DNA from 3 places in the Paenibacillus sp. FSL R10-2788 genome. Region 2 is predicted to be linked to each of the others. Evidence: riboswitches for the same ligand, from Rfam matches in the RefSeq annotation. Region 2 holds a riboswitch; each other region holds the start of a gene.

Region 1 (5,573 bases), 5.7 Mb from region 2:
ACCTTAAAAGCTTCTGAGACAGTAACCTGGACACACCCCGGAGTAAAGCCAGTAAGTGATTTATATTTTCACATGTATCCAAATGCATTTGCCTCATCAGATACCACCTTTATGAAGGAATCCGGGGGGACGCTCAGAGGCGACAGCATGCCTGAGAACGGCTTCGGAAATATGACGCTGACCGATCTGCGCACGACAGAAGGAACTTCGCTAATGCAAAGAGTGCAATATGTCCAACCTGATGACGGCAATATCAACGATAAGACGCTCCTAAAGGTACATCTTCCTCAGCCTGTTAATGGTGGGGAAAGTGTAACACTTAAGCTTCAGTATGAAGTCCAGCTGCCCAAAATCTTTGCTCGCATGGGTGCTTCAGGTAACTTCGTTATGGCTGGGCAATGGTTTCCTAAGCTTAGTGTATACGAGCCTAAGGGCACACGCGGAGTTAAAGAAGAAGGCTGGGACCTGCATCAGTATCACGGGACTTCTGAGTTTTACAGTGATTTTGGCATCTTTAATGTAACGATTGCCGTTCCTTCCAACTATACGGTGGCAGCGACCGGATTTCCTGTAAAAAATGCCAAGCTCAAACAAGATCAGAAAATATATCAGTTCTACGCCGATGATGTCCACGATTTCGCTTGGGCCGCATCCCCTGATTTTACAGTAGCAGAGGAAGCTTTCTCTACGCCGGAGGTGCCTGGAGTACGAATTAAGGTGTATCTCGACCCTCTGCACAAGGACTTACAAGAGCGTTACCTTCAAGCTGCCAAGGCTGCCCTGACCTACTTCAGCAAATGGTATGGCCCTTATCCCTACTCTACGCTGTCTATTATCGTCCCACCTAAGGAGGGAAACGGCGCGGGAGGAATGGAATATCCTACCCTTATTACAGCCTTTGGGGCCGCAGATTCTTCTCCAGATACCTCACTTGAAAGAACCGTCATTCATGAGATCGGCCATCAATACTTCTACGGTATGGTAGCCAGCAATGAATTCGAGGAGGCCTGGCTGGATGAAAGCTTTACTTCCTATGCCGAAGACAGACTTATGGAACAAGAATACGGTATCAAGTCTAATTTGCCTTTACAGGCCAGCCTGGTGACTATACCTGAGCCGTTAAATCTGGAAACGTGGAAATATGCAGGGGCTGATTCCTATAGCCGAAATGTTTATATCCGCGGCAAGCTTGTACTTAAAGATATCGAACGCCAGGTAGGTACCAAAGCAATGAACAACATCATGTCCTCCTACGCTCGTAAGTTCCGTTTCCAGCATCCCGCTACGTCAGATTTTCAGAAAGTCGTTGAGAAGGTAACCAAAAAATCATGGCAGGCCTATTTCGATGACTATATTTATGGTGATGGTGCGCCTGACTTCTCAGTAGATACGATTACTTTTAAAAAAAATAACAGCGGCGATGCTCAAAGCTACGAATCATTAGTGAAGATTTCAAACAAAGGGAGCCATTACGTTGATGTTCCCGTGAAATTCACATTCGCCGACAGCTCTTCGGTGCAGCGGGTCTGGAACGGTGATGGAGCAGAGACTACGTTTCAATTGTTAAGCGATAAGCCTCTTCTCTCTGCTGAGATTGACCCTGAGCAATCCATCTTATTGGAGAGCAAACATTTAAACAACTTTAGGCTGGCGGAAATAGAGCCCAAGACGCTCTCTCGCTGGACGTTAAGTGTAACTAAACTACTTGAAACCGTGCTCGGAACTCTTGTCTGGTGAGGTGAATGATTGTGAGAACATCGATAACCCGCGGCTGGCAAAGCATGAAGGAGCAATTTTATATTTTAATTCTGCTCTTCATCTACCGACTGCTCTGGGGCTACTTTATGTATGGTTTCATCCGATCTGCTATTATTCCAATTCTACTGCGCTATCCAGATAAAGACGCTGGCGGCAGCGGTATGGGCAGACTGTTGTATTATATCGAGGGACAGTTCAGCTTGAATACTGACCCTGCGATACGCACTTGGTTATGGATGCTTCTAGGACTTGTTGTCTTACGACTTCTGCTTTCTCCTTTCATAAGGGCAGGATTGCTGCATGAGCTGCACCAGGAGCGAAATGGCGAGCGCGGGCTGTTCTTTTTCCCCGGCATGAAGATCTATGGACTACCTGTCTTAGTCTTTAGCCTAATCGAATGGGTGATGACCCTGCTGCCGCTTTACTGGCTTGCTCCCAAAATGTACGGGCTGTTCTTATCCTCTTTGTTTAACTACACTTTGTTACTTCATTTAGTACCATACGTATTGGCATGGCTTATATATATTTTTATCGTGCGCCTGTTTCTTCTATATATGCAGTTTGGTTACACCGGCGGTACAGGAATGTTCTCCTCACTGTTCATCTGCTTGCGGTCACTGATTCCTGCTATAGGTGTTTCCATTGTACTTGGTGCGGGAGGCTTGCTCTTATTGCTAGTGTGCGGACTGACGGGTCTGTTCTGTCCCGGCCTGCCGGCACTTATAATACGGCAAATCTCACCACTACCTTCTACGCTCTTAAAAATGTGGGGAATTTCTGCACAATATCATCTATGGCGTAACAAAGCATTTCCACAATAAATTAACCTTATTTGACATAATAAAAAGGTCCCAATTCCTGTATTCAGGAGCTGGGACTTTTTCTCATTACGGATAACTTAAGAGTATTTGCAAAATCGTAAAAGCTCTGTTACAATAAGTCCTGTGCTATTAGTAACAATTTTGTAATCAATTGAAACGATTCCTACATAACTAAATGTATTTATCGTAAGTGTAACTGTCGAAACGTCATTCTCTTGGTGCTTAACACGCCTAATTCCTTTGCACCGGGAAGTGGGGGAACCATATTTTGGGTGAATTGATCTCGCTTTACAGGGATCATAGGGAATCTTCTACCGAACCCTTAAGCTAACCTCGCAGGCCTTGGAAGGAGTACATCTTTTGAAAAGACATAATTTAAGAAAAAAATGCGTCGCTGCGGCGCTAGGACTTGTAATGGCATTATCTATTGGTGGAGGAAGCGCCTTTGCTGACTCTAAGATGGACACTGTAATCTCAAAGACTATTGGAGTTGCCTATAAAACCGGAGGTACAAGCACTGCCGGATTTGATTGCTCTGGATTTACAAAATATGTATTTAAGAATGTGGGTCTTACTTTACCTCGTACATCAAAAGCTCAATATAGCGTTGGAACTGCTGTATCCAAAAGCAATCTGCGTTCTGGTGATCTAGTGTTCTTTAACACACTTGGCAATGGAGTATCCCATGTCGGCATTTATGTTGGAAACGGAAAATTCGCACAATCGTCCTCTTCGCGTGGAGTGACCATCACTTCACTCAGTCAGGCCTACTGGGCCAATCGTTATGTTGGCGCTAAAAGAGTAATGAGTACTTCAGCTTATCAAGCTGTAGCCTTCGATTGAAACCTTCCTCACAACTATAACCTCATAATTACAACTATATGAACCTGAATCTGATTATGCCCGTAATCAAATTCGGGTTTTTCTTTTTCCATAATATATTTTTACACTATTAGAGCCCGATTGAAACACGTTTATTTGATAAAAATTGCAATTATATTAAAAATTAGGTCATTATTAACGCTTACATATGCCTTTCTACCGTAAAAATGCCAATTTTTCTGCATTAATATGTTAAAAACGATTGCCAAGCGGCTTTCTGTTTGTTACAATTAGCGCAGTGAGATTTTAGTAACATTTTTGTAATCATTAAGTTGTTATTTACAAAGGTTTTGTCATGTATTGATTACAAGCTAATCCTAATCAACAGTATGAGCCGAGTTTCCTAACTATTAGGAAAACGGGGGAACCAACTTTGGGTGAATTGACCTCCATTATATAGAGGGGTCATAGGGGACCTTCAACCGAACCCTTAAGCTAACCTCGTAGGCATTTGGAAGGGGTATACACTTTTGAAGAAGAAGTTAGCAGCAGCAGTACTAAGCTTTTCCATCATCCTCACCATCGGAGCAGGAAGCGCTTTCGCAGATTCCAAAATGGATAAAGTGATTGACAAGGCCATCGGTACTAAATACGTATCCGGCGGTATATCCACTAACGGATTTGATTGCTCCGGATTTACAATGTATGTGTTTGATAAGATTGGCATTAACCTTCCACACCAATCAGGTTCCCAATATCAAATGGGCACAGCAATCTCCCGTGATGATATAAGAGCCGGAGATCTTGTATTCTTCAATACAAGTGGCAAAGGTGTCTCCCATGTCGGCATTTATGTCGGTGAAGGTAAGTTCGCACACGCTTCTACCTCACGCGGTGTTACGATTAGCTCTCTGAGTGATAGCTACTACGTGAAACGCTACGTTGGTGCTAAGCGCATTATGAGCACAGACGCTTACCAATCGGTTGCTGCTGAATCGGAAGACAATGATGATGTTCAATAAGTAACGTACATAGGCTCTTTTCCAAGGTAACTCTTGGAGGAGAGCTTGTTTTTTTGTCTTATTACTTATTTACCCCTCTCATAATTTGTAAAACATTCCTCTCATATAAAGTTTCTGAGTCGAACCTCCCCCATTTTGTATATAATTAGTAATATAGCAATGTCCTCGTGAAAGGAGATCGTTGACTTTATGATAAATCCCTCGGTAACTTTTCATGTAGTTCCTATGGAGGCAATTCACGGAGAAGCTATTTGTAAGTGGAGCTATACGCCTCCATATAATATTTATGGCTGGATGCCGTGGGAGCAGATGCAGGCTCTTGGCATCGAGTTTGGTGATCCGCAGCTCCGGGAGGAACAATATATCTCCATATTAAATGAACAAGAGGTTTTGTGCGGATTCGCACAGTTGTTCCCGATGGAAGGAGTCGTTCGTTTAGGAGTTGGGATGCGCCCCGATCTATGCGGCCATGGTTTAGGCAAACTATTCGTAGATGCAATCGTCCAGACAGCCTTGAATCGTTATCCTGATCGTGAGATAGATCTAGAAGTCCTGACCTGGAACCAACGCGCCATTCGAACTTATCAAAAATGTGGATTTACGATTACAGATACGTATGAACGCCGCACACCTACAGGAGACAAACCTTTTTATTGCATGGTCTATGACAAATGATATTAAATACCATATATTTCATGAGAATGATTGTATTCTCGTTCATTTTTTTGTCACAAACCCTATGATAACGCTTCACCATAAGCTATAATGTAGGGAGCAGCTTACATAGAAGGGACGAATTGGGATGCAGAAATGGATCATGAGCGGTTTGTTTTTTGCCGCCTGTGCCTTTGCGGTAGTACTCATGTTTACACTTCCGGGTAAAGAAGAGGTAGCGGAAGAAAATAAGCCCACGATGCCGGTAGTTCAACTGGACGCAGCAAAGGCAGAAGCAACCGTGAAAGCCAGCTGTATCACCTGTCACGGCGATCAGCTTCAAGGTGGAGTTGGACCAAGTCTTCAGAATGAAGGTGGCCAGCATGACGCTGAGGAAATCTATAGCATCGTCACTAAAGGACGTGGCCAAATGCCTTCCTTTAAGGAGAATCTAGCGCCTGAAGAGATCGCCAACGTCGCACTCTGGCTCTCAGAG
Region 2 (5,573 bases):
GAATCCCTGAAAAATATCGTAGCAAAACATCAATAATTGATAGATGCTACTGTTCGGGCCTCGGCCCTGCCACTCAGCGCCTTCGGTTCATTCCGGAGGCGTTTTGTGTGCTGAATGCCAACTAATCATGGGTCCAATTTAGCTGGAGGGGATCATCTTGGACAATATCCGCAATAAACTGGCACTACTACCCGATCTGCCTGGCTGCTATCTGATGAAGAATCAGGAAGGCACTATTATTTATGTGGGCAAAGCGAAGGTACTCAAGAATCGGGTGCGGTCTTATTTTACAGGCAGTCATAATGGTAAAACGCAGCGGCTTGTCGCTAATATTGCTGATTTCGAATACATCGTTACGTCCAGTAACATGGAAGCGCTCATTCTAGAGTGTAATCTGATTAAGAAACATATGCCGCGTTATAATGTGCTTTTGAAAGACGACAAGACGTTTCCTTATATAAAAATAACGAATGAAACTCACCCGCGCCTTGAGGTTACACGCCGGGTGATTAAAGATAAAGCAAAATATTTTGGCCCTTATCCTAATGCTTATGCTGCTCAGCAGACAAAAAAGCTCCTAGATCGTATGTACCCGCTTCGTAAATGCGGTGTGATGCCAAAGGAGGTCTGTCTTTACTATCACATGGGCCAGTGTCTGGCACCGTGTGAGAAGGAGGTTCAGAAATCCGAGTATGAGCAGATTACGCAGGATATCGCTGCTTTTCTAGGCGGAGGTCATGAGGCGGTTAAAAAGGATTTACAGCAAAAAATGCAGGAAGCTGCTGAGGAGTTATATTTTGAGCGGGCGAAGGAACTGCGGGATCAGATTATCCATATCGATGCATTGATGGAGAAGCAGAAGATCAACACTACAGATACTAAGGACCGGGATGTATTTGGTTATGCTGTAGACAAGGGATGGATGTGTGTACAGATTCTGTACATGAGACAAGGGAAGATGATTCAGCGCCATTCCTCCGTGTTCCCGTTCTATGGTGAAGCCTACAGTGACTTTATGTCTTATGTGACGCAGTATTATAGTGATAATCCCGCTTTGCCGCAGGAGATTCTGCTGCCGGATGTGCTCGATGAGGAGTCTCTGGCTAATAAAGAGACTAAACCCGAGATCGCCATAGCTGCTCCAGCAGAAGCGGATTTACAACAGGGTGAAGATACTCCTGAATCGGCTGAAGAGGCTGAGGCACGTGCGACGGCGGCGGAGGAAGCTGCGGCAGCAGGGATCGTGGATGCCGCTGGCGGTGCTTCCATTCTGCAGGAGTGGCTGGGCATTAAGGTGCTTGTGCCACAACGCGGTCTTAAGAAGCAGATGGTTGGCATGGCTTGTCAAAATGCAAGAGTGGCTATCGACGAGAAATTCCGGCTGATTGAACGGGATGAAGAGCGTACCTCTGGAGCAGCGATCAGCTTAGGCGAGAGCTTGGGGCTTGAACGCTTGAGCCGTATTGAGGCGTTTGATAACTCGAACATTCAGGGGACTAACCCGGTCTCTGCGATGGTTGTCTTCATTGATGGCAAGCCTGCACGAAAAGAGTATCGTAAATATAAGGTTCGTACGGTAGTGGGTGCGGATGATTATGGAACGATGCGCGAGGTCATTCGGCGGCGATATGAACGGGTGTTGAAGGAGAATCTTCCGATACCGGATCTTATCGTGGTCGATGGAGGGAAAGGGCAAATCTCCTCTGCTATTGATATTCTGGAGAATGAGCTGGGATTATTCATTCCGGTCTGCGGCCTTGTTAAGGATGATAAGCATAAGACGGCTCAGCTTTTGGTTGGAGATCCGCCAGAGCCTGTCGCGCTAGCCCGGGACAGTCAGGAATTTTACCTTTTGCAACGGATTCAGGATGAGGTCCATAGGTTCGCGATCACCTTCCACCGTGAACAGCGCGGGAAGTCCATGGTTACCTCCAAGCTGGATTCTATACCTGGTATAGGTGAGAAGCGCCGTAAAGCGCTGCTTAAGCATTTCGGATCGCTTAAGAAAATTAAAGAAGCCTCCGTGGATGATTTCCGTACACTTTCTATTGGAGAAAAGCTGGCAAGACAAATTCTTGATGCGCTCAAGGACGAAGAGCCAACCTCATAGCAATGATGACAAAAGAAAAAGGGTATCACAGCAGCGACTAAAGCTGCTATGATGCCCTTTTTTTAATTTGGTTATAGGATGTACACTATTTTATTTTCTTAAATCAAAGAAGAAGGCTCCACCGGCTTAGGTTTCTGTGGTGGATTAAATCGATAGACGATGTAAGCGACTATGAACGGCATAATAATCGCGAAGATACCCGCGCCTACATTTACGCTCTCCTTCATAAAGATCAGCGTAGCGCCCATCAGGATGCTGTCAAACACGACGTGGCTGAACATGACAGCAATAAATCCGTAACGAAGGAAAATATAACTGAACAGCAGCCCGATTACGGTCAGCTCAATCGGACGGGAGCTGATGGGATAGATCGGATATAACGTATGGCCAAACGCCCAAACCAGCGTGGTGATCAAGCAAGCGACGAAAGTGTTCCGGAACACCTTTTTCAGCATAGGGATTCCGAAAAAGCGATAAATGGCTTCCTCAGATAAACCAGCGAGCCATGCGACGATAGGCAGAAGCCAAGCATATCTCATGTTATAAGGAGACTGGGTGGCGTCTGTAGTAGACCAATTGTGCAAGGTAAACGATAATATGATGAACATAACCGTCTGCACCCCTAGCAGAACGAAAGCCCACATGTATCCAGCCCGGATACTATCCAACACATATTGTCCATAGCCGGGCTCTTTGGCGCGGGGCCAAGGGTTCATGCCTCCCTCTTTTCGCCATAGGCCATTGCCGCCCACTAAAGAGAAGTAAAGCAAGGAGGACATCAGCAGGCTGTATAAAGCATAAATGATAAACATAATGACAGAGGTAATCTGTGCTTCTAGCCCTTCGCCTGTTGATTCAGGCAGCATATTATAGGTGCTGATCATCATGATTACAAAATAGGCTGAGCTTAGGAATACCCCACGTTTAAAGGAAGTATGCTCTCTTCTAAGAATACTGTAGACGAGTGCCAGAATTCCTAAAATCAGTGTGGGTATACCGTAACCGAATAATGTCAGCTTTTCCGCTAAAGAGGTCTGTCCTTGTACGTAGGAGGTATGCCAAGCCGGTGCAGTGAATCCGGCATTAAAGCTGGAGACCTGCTCTCCACTGAAATCAAAATAATAGTGCAATAAGGATTCGCCGACCTGAACAGTGCTATCCGTATACACCAGCCCATGGCTTCCTGTATTCGATTCAATTTGTAGCTTGGCAGGATTTACTTCCCATTCCTGAAGCCAAGGACGAGCAAGATTCTCCTTCTGCGCTAGAGTGAGGTCAGCTCCCTTGTCCTCTTTTGCACCAACGGAAGCAATGCCAGCCCCCTCTTCGGAGGCAACTTTTGCAGCCTTTGAGAAAGCGACAATCTCGCCGGTATACATATTGAGGTCAACAATGATTTGCGGCTCTTGATCCGCTGACGGAGTAAGCGTTGCACGAAAGACATCAAAAGGATATTTTTGATCCAATTTTTTCTTGGTATAGTCCTCCACAAGCTTCTCGCGAGACATATAACCATAAAAGGAAGAGTCCGTCTCGTAAAGTACATTCCATTGATCGTTTGGTGCTTCGGTGTAATTGAGCTTTTGTTCTGCGAATAATACGGCTTGGTCACGGGCTTCTGCCTTGCTAATGACGGTGGTATCTTCCCCTGTAGAGCTGCTTAGCAGCGAAGGGGAAATCTGAAACATAATAAATAGAATAAGACCGATAATGCCCGAGATGATGAGCCTCTTGGAGAGGGCACGTTGCTGTAGGGGCTGGCCGACGGGATTCATGTAACGCCTCCTTGTTATGTACTGACAATATTATGTTCCATTATAGTATTAGTGCCTGGCTGGTTACAAAAAACATTATATGTTCTTTTTATGGGTAATAGAGATAGTATAGAATAGTCATGTGAATTTATACCATGAATTTTATCGTGTTCATTTGTGTACGAATGGTGAGAATCGGTGTAATTGCAGGGAAAACACGGAAAAGTGATGAGAAAAGGTACTCCATTTGATGCAGTCTCTTTAAACCGCATTTTTTCATGTGAATGAGCATTAATTGTGTCTTTGTGAATTCACTAAATAACGTATATAATTTGTATGCAATTGTATAGTAGCCGAATTTCTGGTGAAAACGGGGGAACCATAAGAAGTGATGAAAAGTGGAGTGTACAAGATAAATGGCACTTTCATCAGGGGTGAATTTCGTTCTAGGAACGAATAGGGCAGCCTGCACAGTCCGAATCCGACAGCTAACCTCGTAGGCTAATTTACTGCAGGAACCAAGTCAGCATTGGTTTTCCAGTGCTTTTTTTGTTGGAATTTTTGATAAGAAGGTGAGCAAAGTGGCTTCACAGTTTCGCAGGATTTCTGAATTTAAGTTTCTGAAGCTCTCGCCGCCGCAGATACTGGTGCTTGGTTTTGCATCGATTATTCTGATAGGGGCCTTGCTGCTTATGCTGCCCATCTCAAGCACAAGCGGGAATTCCGTAGAATTTATTGATGCATTATTTACTTCAACTTCGGCAACCTGTGTAACAGGGCTTGTTGTGCTGGATACCGGAACTTCGTTCACGATTTTTGGGAAAACCGTAATTATGATCCTGATCCAGATCGGCGGCTTAGGTTTTATGACCATGGCCACTCTATTTTCACTGGTGTTAAAGCGTAAAATATCTTTGCGGGACAGGCTAATCCTACAGGAAGCCATGAATCAAGGCTCTATGGAAGGAATTGTGCGGCTGATCCGAAGAGTCCTTATATATTCTCTTGTCATAGAAGGCTGTGCCGCTTTGCTGCTGTCTATTCGCTGGGCTTTTGATATGCCACTTGGAAAAGCGATTTATTTTGGCGTATTTCATGCGGTGTCTATGTTTAATAATGCGGGGTTCGATATTTTTGGGGATTTTCGCAGTTTAACTGATTATGTATATGATCCGCTTGTGAATATTATTGTGATGTTTCTGATTGTCTCCGGCGGGATTGGTTTTATTGTAATGTCAGATCTGGTGGAGTTTCGGGTAACCCGCAGGCTGTCTCTACATAGTAAAGTTGTCCTGTCCACCAGCACAGGGCTGATTCTGATCGGAGCTTTGGTTATTTTTATATTCGAGTTTACTAACACTCGTACCCTGGGTTCACTGAATTTTGGCGGTAAAATATTATCAGCCTTCTTTCAATCCGTGTCTCCCCGTACGGCTGGCGCGAACACAGTTGATATTGCTGGACTTCGGCAGGCTACACAATTTTTTATAGTGATTCTTATGTTTATTGGTGCTTCTCCAGGCTCAACGGGCGGCGGGATCAAGACAACAACCTTTACGATGATGATTGGTGCTGTTATTGCTATGCTGCGTGGACGGGAAGATGTTGTGTTGTTCCGTTATCGGCTGGCTCAAGAGCGCATCTACAAGGCATTAACGATCACACTGCTGGCTTTGTTGTTAATCGCCTCTGTGTCGATGATACTCTCC
Region 3 (5,573 bases), 5.2 Mb from region 2:
CCATATCGGCAATTCCATTCGGGTTCAGCGGCAATCCCCGCTGTAATCTTAGAAAAATATAACTGAAAGCAACCAGTACGATATTAGTTAAAACAAAGCTGAGTGCATACTTCTTCCAGGACATTCCGTCCCGTTTTTTCAGGCCGATCAGCTTATAAATACCTTTCTCTGTGCCTGCAAACCAGCGATGCGTACGATTCGGTTCGTTAGAAAATACATGATATAAATACGTTCCCATCGGCTTGACCAGCAAGATGAGAATTACAATTACGACGACTATTTGCAAAATGCCCATGAATGCCCCTCCTTAAAATTTCTCAGGATGAATCAACGCGTAAACCAGATATATAAACAACAGTAGGGTAACAGCGATTACTAGAATCACAGCTTATCCCTCCCCGTATCCTCAACTACACCTGCGCACCAGCGCATAAAGCCATAAAATAACCCGTAAATTACAGCTAACGAAGCCACCATATACAGATCCATCATATCTTCCGCACTCCTTCCATTATCCTTGATGAGGTGATCTATCGATTAGAAAATCAGCATCACCACTATGGGAATAGATTACATAGCTCGCACCAAGTCTTTTATAGACCAATCTAGGATTTATAGAACTTGTAATCACAAAAATTGGCTGTGTCGTCCAGGTACGGCACATCTGAATATAGCGGCAGCAAAGCGGAAAGCTGCTCTCAAACAGATATACCCTGCCTACCGGGAACGATGGGCGAAACCAAGTGCTCTGATGGCGGGTATCCACTAGAATAACCTGCTCGATTCCGAGCTCCTCTAGTAAAGCTTTCTCAGCCAGATTGTTGGTTAATCCCGCCATCTTAATACCCCTGAACTTCAGAAGTTTAATGAAATGTTCTCCCGCCTTTGTAGGCGCACATACAAGCACATATTCATTCTGATCCGTCATCTCTTTTTTCTCCTCCTGCTCATTTACAACAAGGAGGCAACGAAAATCTCCGAAAGGATGTTGACCTATCGTCATTTTCGGGCACAACCTAAAGCTCGGTTGTGTCACGTCATTAGACGCTGCCTTACAAATACCGCTAATGATGAATTTAGCGACCTCTTGGGGGAGGCCTCCATAAATGCTTTGCTTCTAAGAGCACAGCAAAAAGCCACAAAGGATCTCCTCTGTGGCTCGCTAGCGGTCACATTGCACTCATCCTCTCTCCATACGCTTACGAGGTTAGCTGTCGGATTCGGGCGGTGAGAGTCGCCCTACCTGTATAGATGCGAGCTCACTCGCACCCTCTACAGGATTCACCCCATAATCAGCTTCCGACTCTCACATCGGCTGCCGATTGTTGGTTCCCCCGCTTTCCTTATCGGAAATTAAGCGGATCAAATATTCGATTGTCGTTGAAACAGGAGTAATCATACTCTTATGCACGAAGACTTGTAAAACCTGAATGATGCCAAAATAATGCAAATTAAAAACTATTTTCCCATTAGATAGCGCTTACTTGATATCTAATCTCTCTATATCTCTTGTTTACTCGAGTTTCGAGCGTTTAATCGCTATCTATAACCCATGTGATTTTATTCACCTTTTTAGAGCGAAAATACTGCAAATTCCCTTTATAGGTTGAAACGCAAGAAGCTGAGGTTGAGCGAGAAAGAGGCGCGATAACACGCCATAAATACCTATTTACCTCGTTTTTCAGTCGTAGTCGGCAGGATATGGTTAAAATCGCTCTAAAAGAACATTTTCCGTTTTTTACAGAAAATCTTGAAAAGAGTATGATTCGGGTTGAATCTAATTCATGAAAAACAATCAACGCTGAGTTCCTGCATTCGCAGGGAACGGGGGAACCATCAGGCCACCTGGCCTACTTGGGGTGAATCCAAAGGAGACTGCGTAAGTCTCAATAGGTAGGGCGACTCTCACCGTCCGAATCCGACAGCTAACCTCGTAAGCGTAAAGAGAGAGACCCTTGATCCGCCACGCTTTGGCCCAGGTATATCTGCCTGTAATCCAAAACCGCAGCAGAGGTCCTCCTCTTGCTGCGGTTTTTGCGTTACCTGAGCCTATTAGGTGATAGCACGCTGGATGGGGTGAATGTTTTGAAGCACTATTATTTAGGGATACATCAAGGGCTGCTTGAGCCGATAAGTCTAAATTACGTTTGTTTCGGGGCCTTGTGGTTCGAAGAAAATAATCACAGGTACATTGTAGGTTATGCATTTGGCCAGAACCAGATCCAAGCCCTTCGCCAATTCAGTACACCTTCTTCTTGTAAAGACTGTTTAGACTCTAAGATTGTATATGAAATATATAAAAAAATTCGAGAACAACAACAGCAGCAGGATTGGTCATCGCATCAAAAACTCCCGTGGTTTACAGCCTTCAAGGAGCCTTGGAAAGATGTAAGCGCCGGTTGGTATGTCTTGAGATCCCGCAGCACCTTTCCCTTACATCTATCTGTTATACGGAAAGAGAAGTTCCGACTATGGCTAGAGCATACCGCAGTCTGTGAGAATAAAATGGAAATGCTCGCCTGTGTAGAAAAGGCTAGTGTCACTCATCATGTAGACTTAAAGCTTTTGGAAATCTAAGGAGGAACCCTACTATGGACCAGCGCAGACTATCCCGCATTGAAGTATTTGTATTGGATGAACCCGAGCCTATTCACTATGGAATGGAAGGGGCTGAAGGCTGCCGTTATGGTATTCTGAAGCTCACCTGTAAGGGAGGTTGCAGTTGGGGGGCTTGTCTAATCTCTGCCAACACCAAAAATTTCGATCTCATTAAATGGAGTTCTTTTTTTACGGGCTATCTGTCATTGCCGTCTTGAGGAAGCGCTGGATAAGGTCCGCCGCGAAGGTTCAGATTGGGAGCAGGTTAAGCTTGAGCTAGTTCAGGGTGCTTTGCAGGATTTAAAGGCCAAGCTCCAGGGTAAATCCTTGGCAGGGCATATTCAGCAAGGGCGTCTGTACAGTGTTGCAGCTGGGGGGAGCAATTCCAGAAGTGAACGGCTCTACTACAAACCTTCCAAAGCTTTATCCACTGCCTCCCAGCAGAAACACAGTTGCCCGGAACCAGACACCGCCGATCTTATCAATAAATCCATCTCTTACTTTTCTATATTATAGATTCAAGCAAATCTCTCATTCTGAAAGGATCGTGTTCACCATGCCTGACCCCTTACCTCCCGTGTCCACCTACAGTGCTAAATTTGCAGAGTGTGTTCAAAAGTATACTAATGAAGTCTACGTACTCAGTTCCATGTTATTAGAACAATCTAATGAGGCAGACAAGGTTACTATCCGCACCTTCACAGAGCTTCATAAAATATATCGTCAGGATAACTTCGACCCTCAGTTATTCTCTATCCACGCTTACCGCACTTGTATTCGCCAGTGTGCTGATTCTTTTGCCCGGCGCTCTCTTCTATCGGCTAAGGGATTACCTTGGGAGGAACAGCTTGTGAAGGTATTGTGGTACGGCTTAAAGCTGCCTCTTTCTCAAATAAGCATTATTCTGCAAAAAAGTGTTCCTGCACTGAAAGCACAGCTTAGAGCTGTACGGGAGCAGATGACCGACCAAGCGGATATACGAACGAGCGCAAATCTTTCTATAATTTAGTCACTGACTAGAATTCAGACGATCTTTAAGCGCATGAAGCATCTAACGGACTCAGGAGCCTTTAATTGAAGCTTTTCCTCAAATTTGGCCGGCGTTCGGACTCCAGTAGAAATCCCGAGCGATGAGCGTCTCGGATCGTCTTCAAGCAGGCCCTAATCATCTTCCACCAAGGCAAGGCTTACGGACCCAGATGACATTATTTGCACGTTTATCGCCTTTTGAGCATAGTATCGGACTCCAGTGCAACTATTTGGTTAAAAGAGCTACTAATTCACCGTTTTTCATGCCAATAGCGACTATTGTGTCCGATATCTTGCCAAATCTCGATGATTGTTGCATTTAAGTGTTGCTGGGTCCGTTAGCTATATCAGCTCGTATACAAAGAGATTGCCAACGCAAAAACGGGGATATCCCAGCAACCATAAATGGCTGTTAGGATCCCCCCCGAAAATTCAGTACCTACTATTGTGCCTTACTCTTACGCGCCTTACTGTACATCCACAATCCTGCCAACATCCCCACTATAGCAACACCGGTCAATACGCCTTGAACGAAATCCATAAAAGTGGAGCCATCCGGAAGCATTCTACTAACCGAAGCCAGTGATACCGAACTCATTAAAAGCATAATGGTATATTGTTCGCTTGTAGACATCATTAGCACTCCTTAAAAGTTATATGGGGCCTTCTTAGATCTTGTATGCTTTCATTGCTTTTCTGATTTCTTTAATACTTGGGCGTTTGCCGTACATCAGTACGCCGGTACGATAGATCTTGGCTGCCAGCCATCCGAAGATGAAGGTAGTCACAAGCAGGATCAGCAGCGATACAATGACTTGCCAGATCGCCACCTCACCGACACCAATTCGGAGCAGCATCGTCAATGGTGAAGTGAAAGGTACATAACTCGCTATCTTAACCACTAGAGTATCTGCATTGGAGATACTGAACAGTGGAACATAGAACGCTACGAAGCCTAACATCATGATTGGCATTACCGCCTGACCGAGATCCTCCGTACGGCTGACAATCGAACCTACAGCCGCATACATCAAGGCATAGAGGAAGTAACCTAATACGTACAAGACAAATCCATAGAGCAGCAAGTTAATATTGAGCTGGCCTAAATCGAGATCAAAATCAGCCAATACAGTCGCATTATGCGGGAGCGTCAAATTGACGACGATCGCTGCGACAAAGATCCCAATTTGCAATATTCCTACTAGGAAAACACCGATAACTTTACCGAACATTTGCGCTAAAGGTGAGGCACTTGTAATGAGAATCTCCATAATCCGCGAGCTTTTCTCAGAGGTTATCTCAGCGGCAATCATGTTGCCTGTCATCATAATGGACATAAAGAACAACATAAGCATGGCATATACGATAATGTAGTTAATGGCCGGAGTGTCCTCCTGAGAGCTTTCACTGCCACCGCCTGCCTTAAGCTGTTGTGTAGTAATCTGCACTGGTGTTGACATTGCAGCAATCTGTTCAGAGGTCAGCTTGTCGCCAACGATGAATTGTGTGTTTGCTTGCTGAAGTGCATTTTGAAGATAAACTTGAACATCTCCGTTTAGTTCCCCATCATTACTGTGATAAGTAACGGGTGGAAGCCCTTCACCAGTAGGTTCTGCAAAAGTAACATAACCTTCTACTGTCTCTTCATCTAATGCTTTCTTTAACTCGGCATCATCCGCAGAAGCATATTGTACTATCTTAGCCTGTGGCATGCCCTCTGGCGCAGTATAAGCCTTCAGCAATTCTGCAACCTGATTTCCCTCTTCAGCAATCACAGCAATTTGAGTAACTTCACTTTTGGCCGAATCACCCTTAAACTGATCGATGATATAGGGAAGATTCATCCCTATGCTGAGCAATAATACTAGAATCAAAGTAGTAATCATAAATGATTTCGTTCTAACTTTATTTTTAAAGGTAAAGCCGATAATTGTCCCCATCTTATT

What was found. A riboswitch is a leader RNA that binds a small molecule or an ion and turns the genes downstream of it on or off. The one in region 2 is predicted to bind cyclic di-AMP.
Region 1: linked by a shared signal. The riboswitch ahead of NSQ50_RS00545 (C40 family peptidase) and the one ahead of NSQ50_RS25900 (TrkH family potassium uptake protein) in region 2 are both predicted to bind cyclic di-AMP.
Region 3: linked by a shared signal. The riboswitch ahead of NSQ50_RS02655 (hypothetical protein) and the one ahead of NSQ50_RS25900 (TrkH family potassium uptake protein) in region 2 are both predicted to bind cyclic di-AMP.

Annotation. Positions count from the first base shown of each region.
Region 1 covers NZ_JBBOQA010000001.1:112,126-117,698, reverse strand. The annotation lists gene NSQ50_RS00555 (M1 family metallopeptidase) at 1-1,737, shown strand, start outside; gene NSQ50_RS00550 (hypothetical protein) at 1,749-2,579, shown strand; cyclic di-AMP (ydaO/yuaA leader) riboswitch at 2,798-2,936, shown strand; gene NSQ50_RS00545 (C40 family peptidase) at 2,994-3,422, shown strand; cyclic di-AMP (ydaO/yuaA leader) riboswitch at 3,784-3,926, shown strand; gene NSQ50_RS00540 (C40 family peptidase) at 3,932-4,423, shown strand; gene NSQ50_RS00535 (GNAT family N-acetyltransferase) at 4,613-5,098, shown strand; gene NSQ50_RS00530 (c-type cytochrome) at 5,226-5,573, shown strand, end outside.
Region 2 covers NZ_JBBOQA010000001.1:5,829,623-5,835,195, reverse strand. The annotation lists gene trxA (thioredoxin) at 1-36, shown strand, start outside; gene uvrC (excinuclease ABC subunit UvrC) at 158-2,110, shown strand; gene NSQ50_RS25905 (CPBP family intramembrane glutamic endopeptidase) at 2,209-3,885, opposite strand; cyclic di-AMP (ydaO/yuaA leader) riboswitch at 4,206-4,383, shown strand; gene NSQ50_RS25900 (TrkH family potassium uptake protein) at 4,446-5,573, shown strand, end outside.
Region 3 covers NZ_JBBOQA010000001.1:589,784-595,356, reverse strand. The annotation lists gene kdpA (potassium-transporting ATPase subunit KdpA) at 1-295, opposite strand, end outside; gene kdpF (K(+)-transporting ATPase subunit F) at 308-385, opposite strand; gene NSQ50_RS02660 (hypothetical protein) at 512-1,003, opposite strand; cyclic di-AMP (ydaO/yuaA leader) riboswitch at 1,181-1,370, opposite strand; cyclic di-AMP (ydaO/yuaA leader) riboswitch at 1,790-1,954, shown strand; gene NSQ50_RS02655 (hypothetical protein) at 2,023-2,577, shown strand; gene NSQ50_RS02650 (hypothetical protein) at 2,592-2,816, shown strand; gene NSQ50_RS02645 (hypothetical protein) at 2,960-3,607, shown strand; gene NSQ50_RS02640 (hypothetical protein) at 4,070-4,264, opposite strand; gene NSQ50_RS02635 (ABC transporter permease) at 4,296-5,573, opposite strand, start outside; gene NSQ50_RS02630 (ABC transporter ATP-binding protein) at 5,569-5,573, opposite strand, start outside.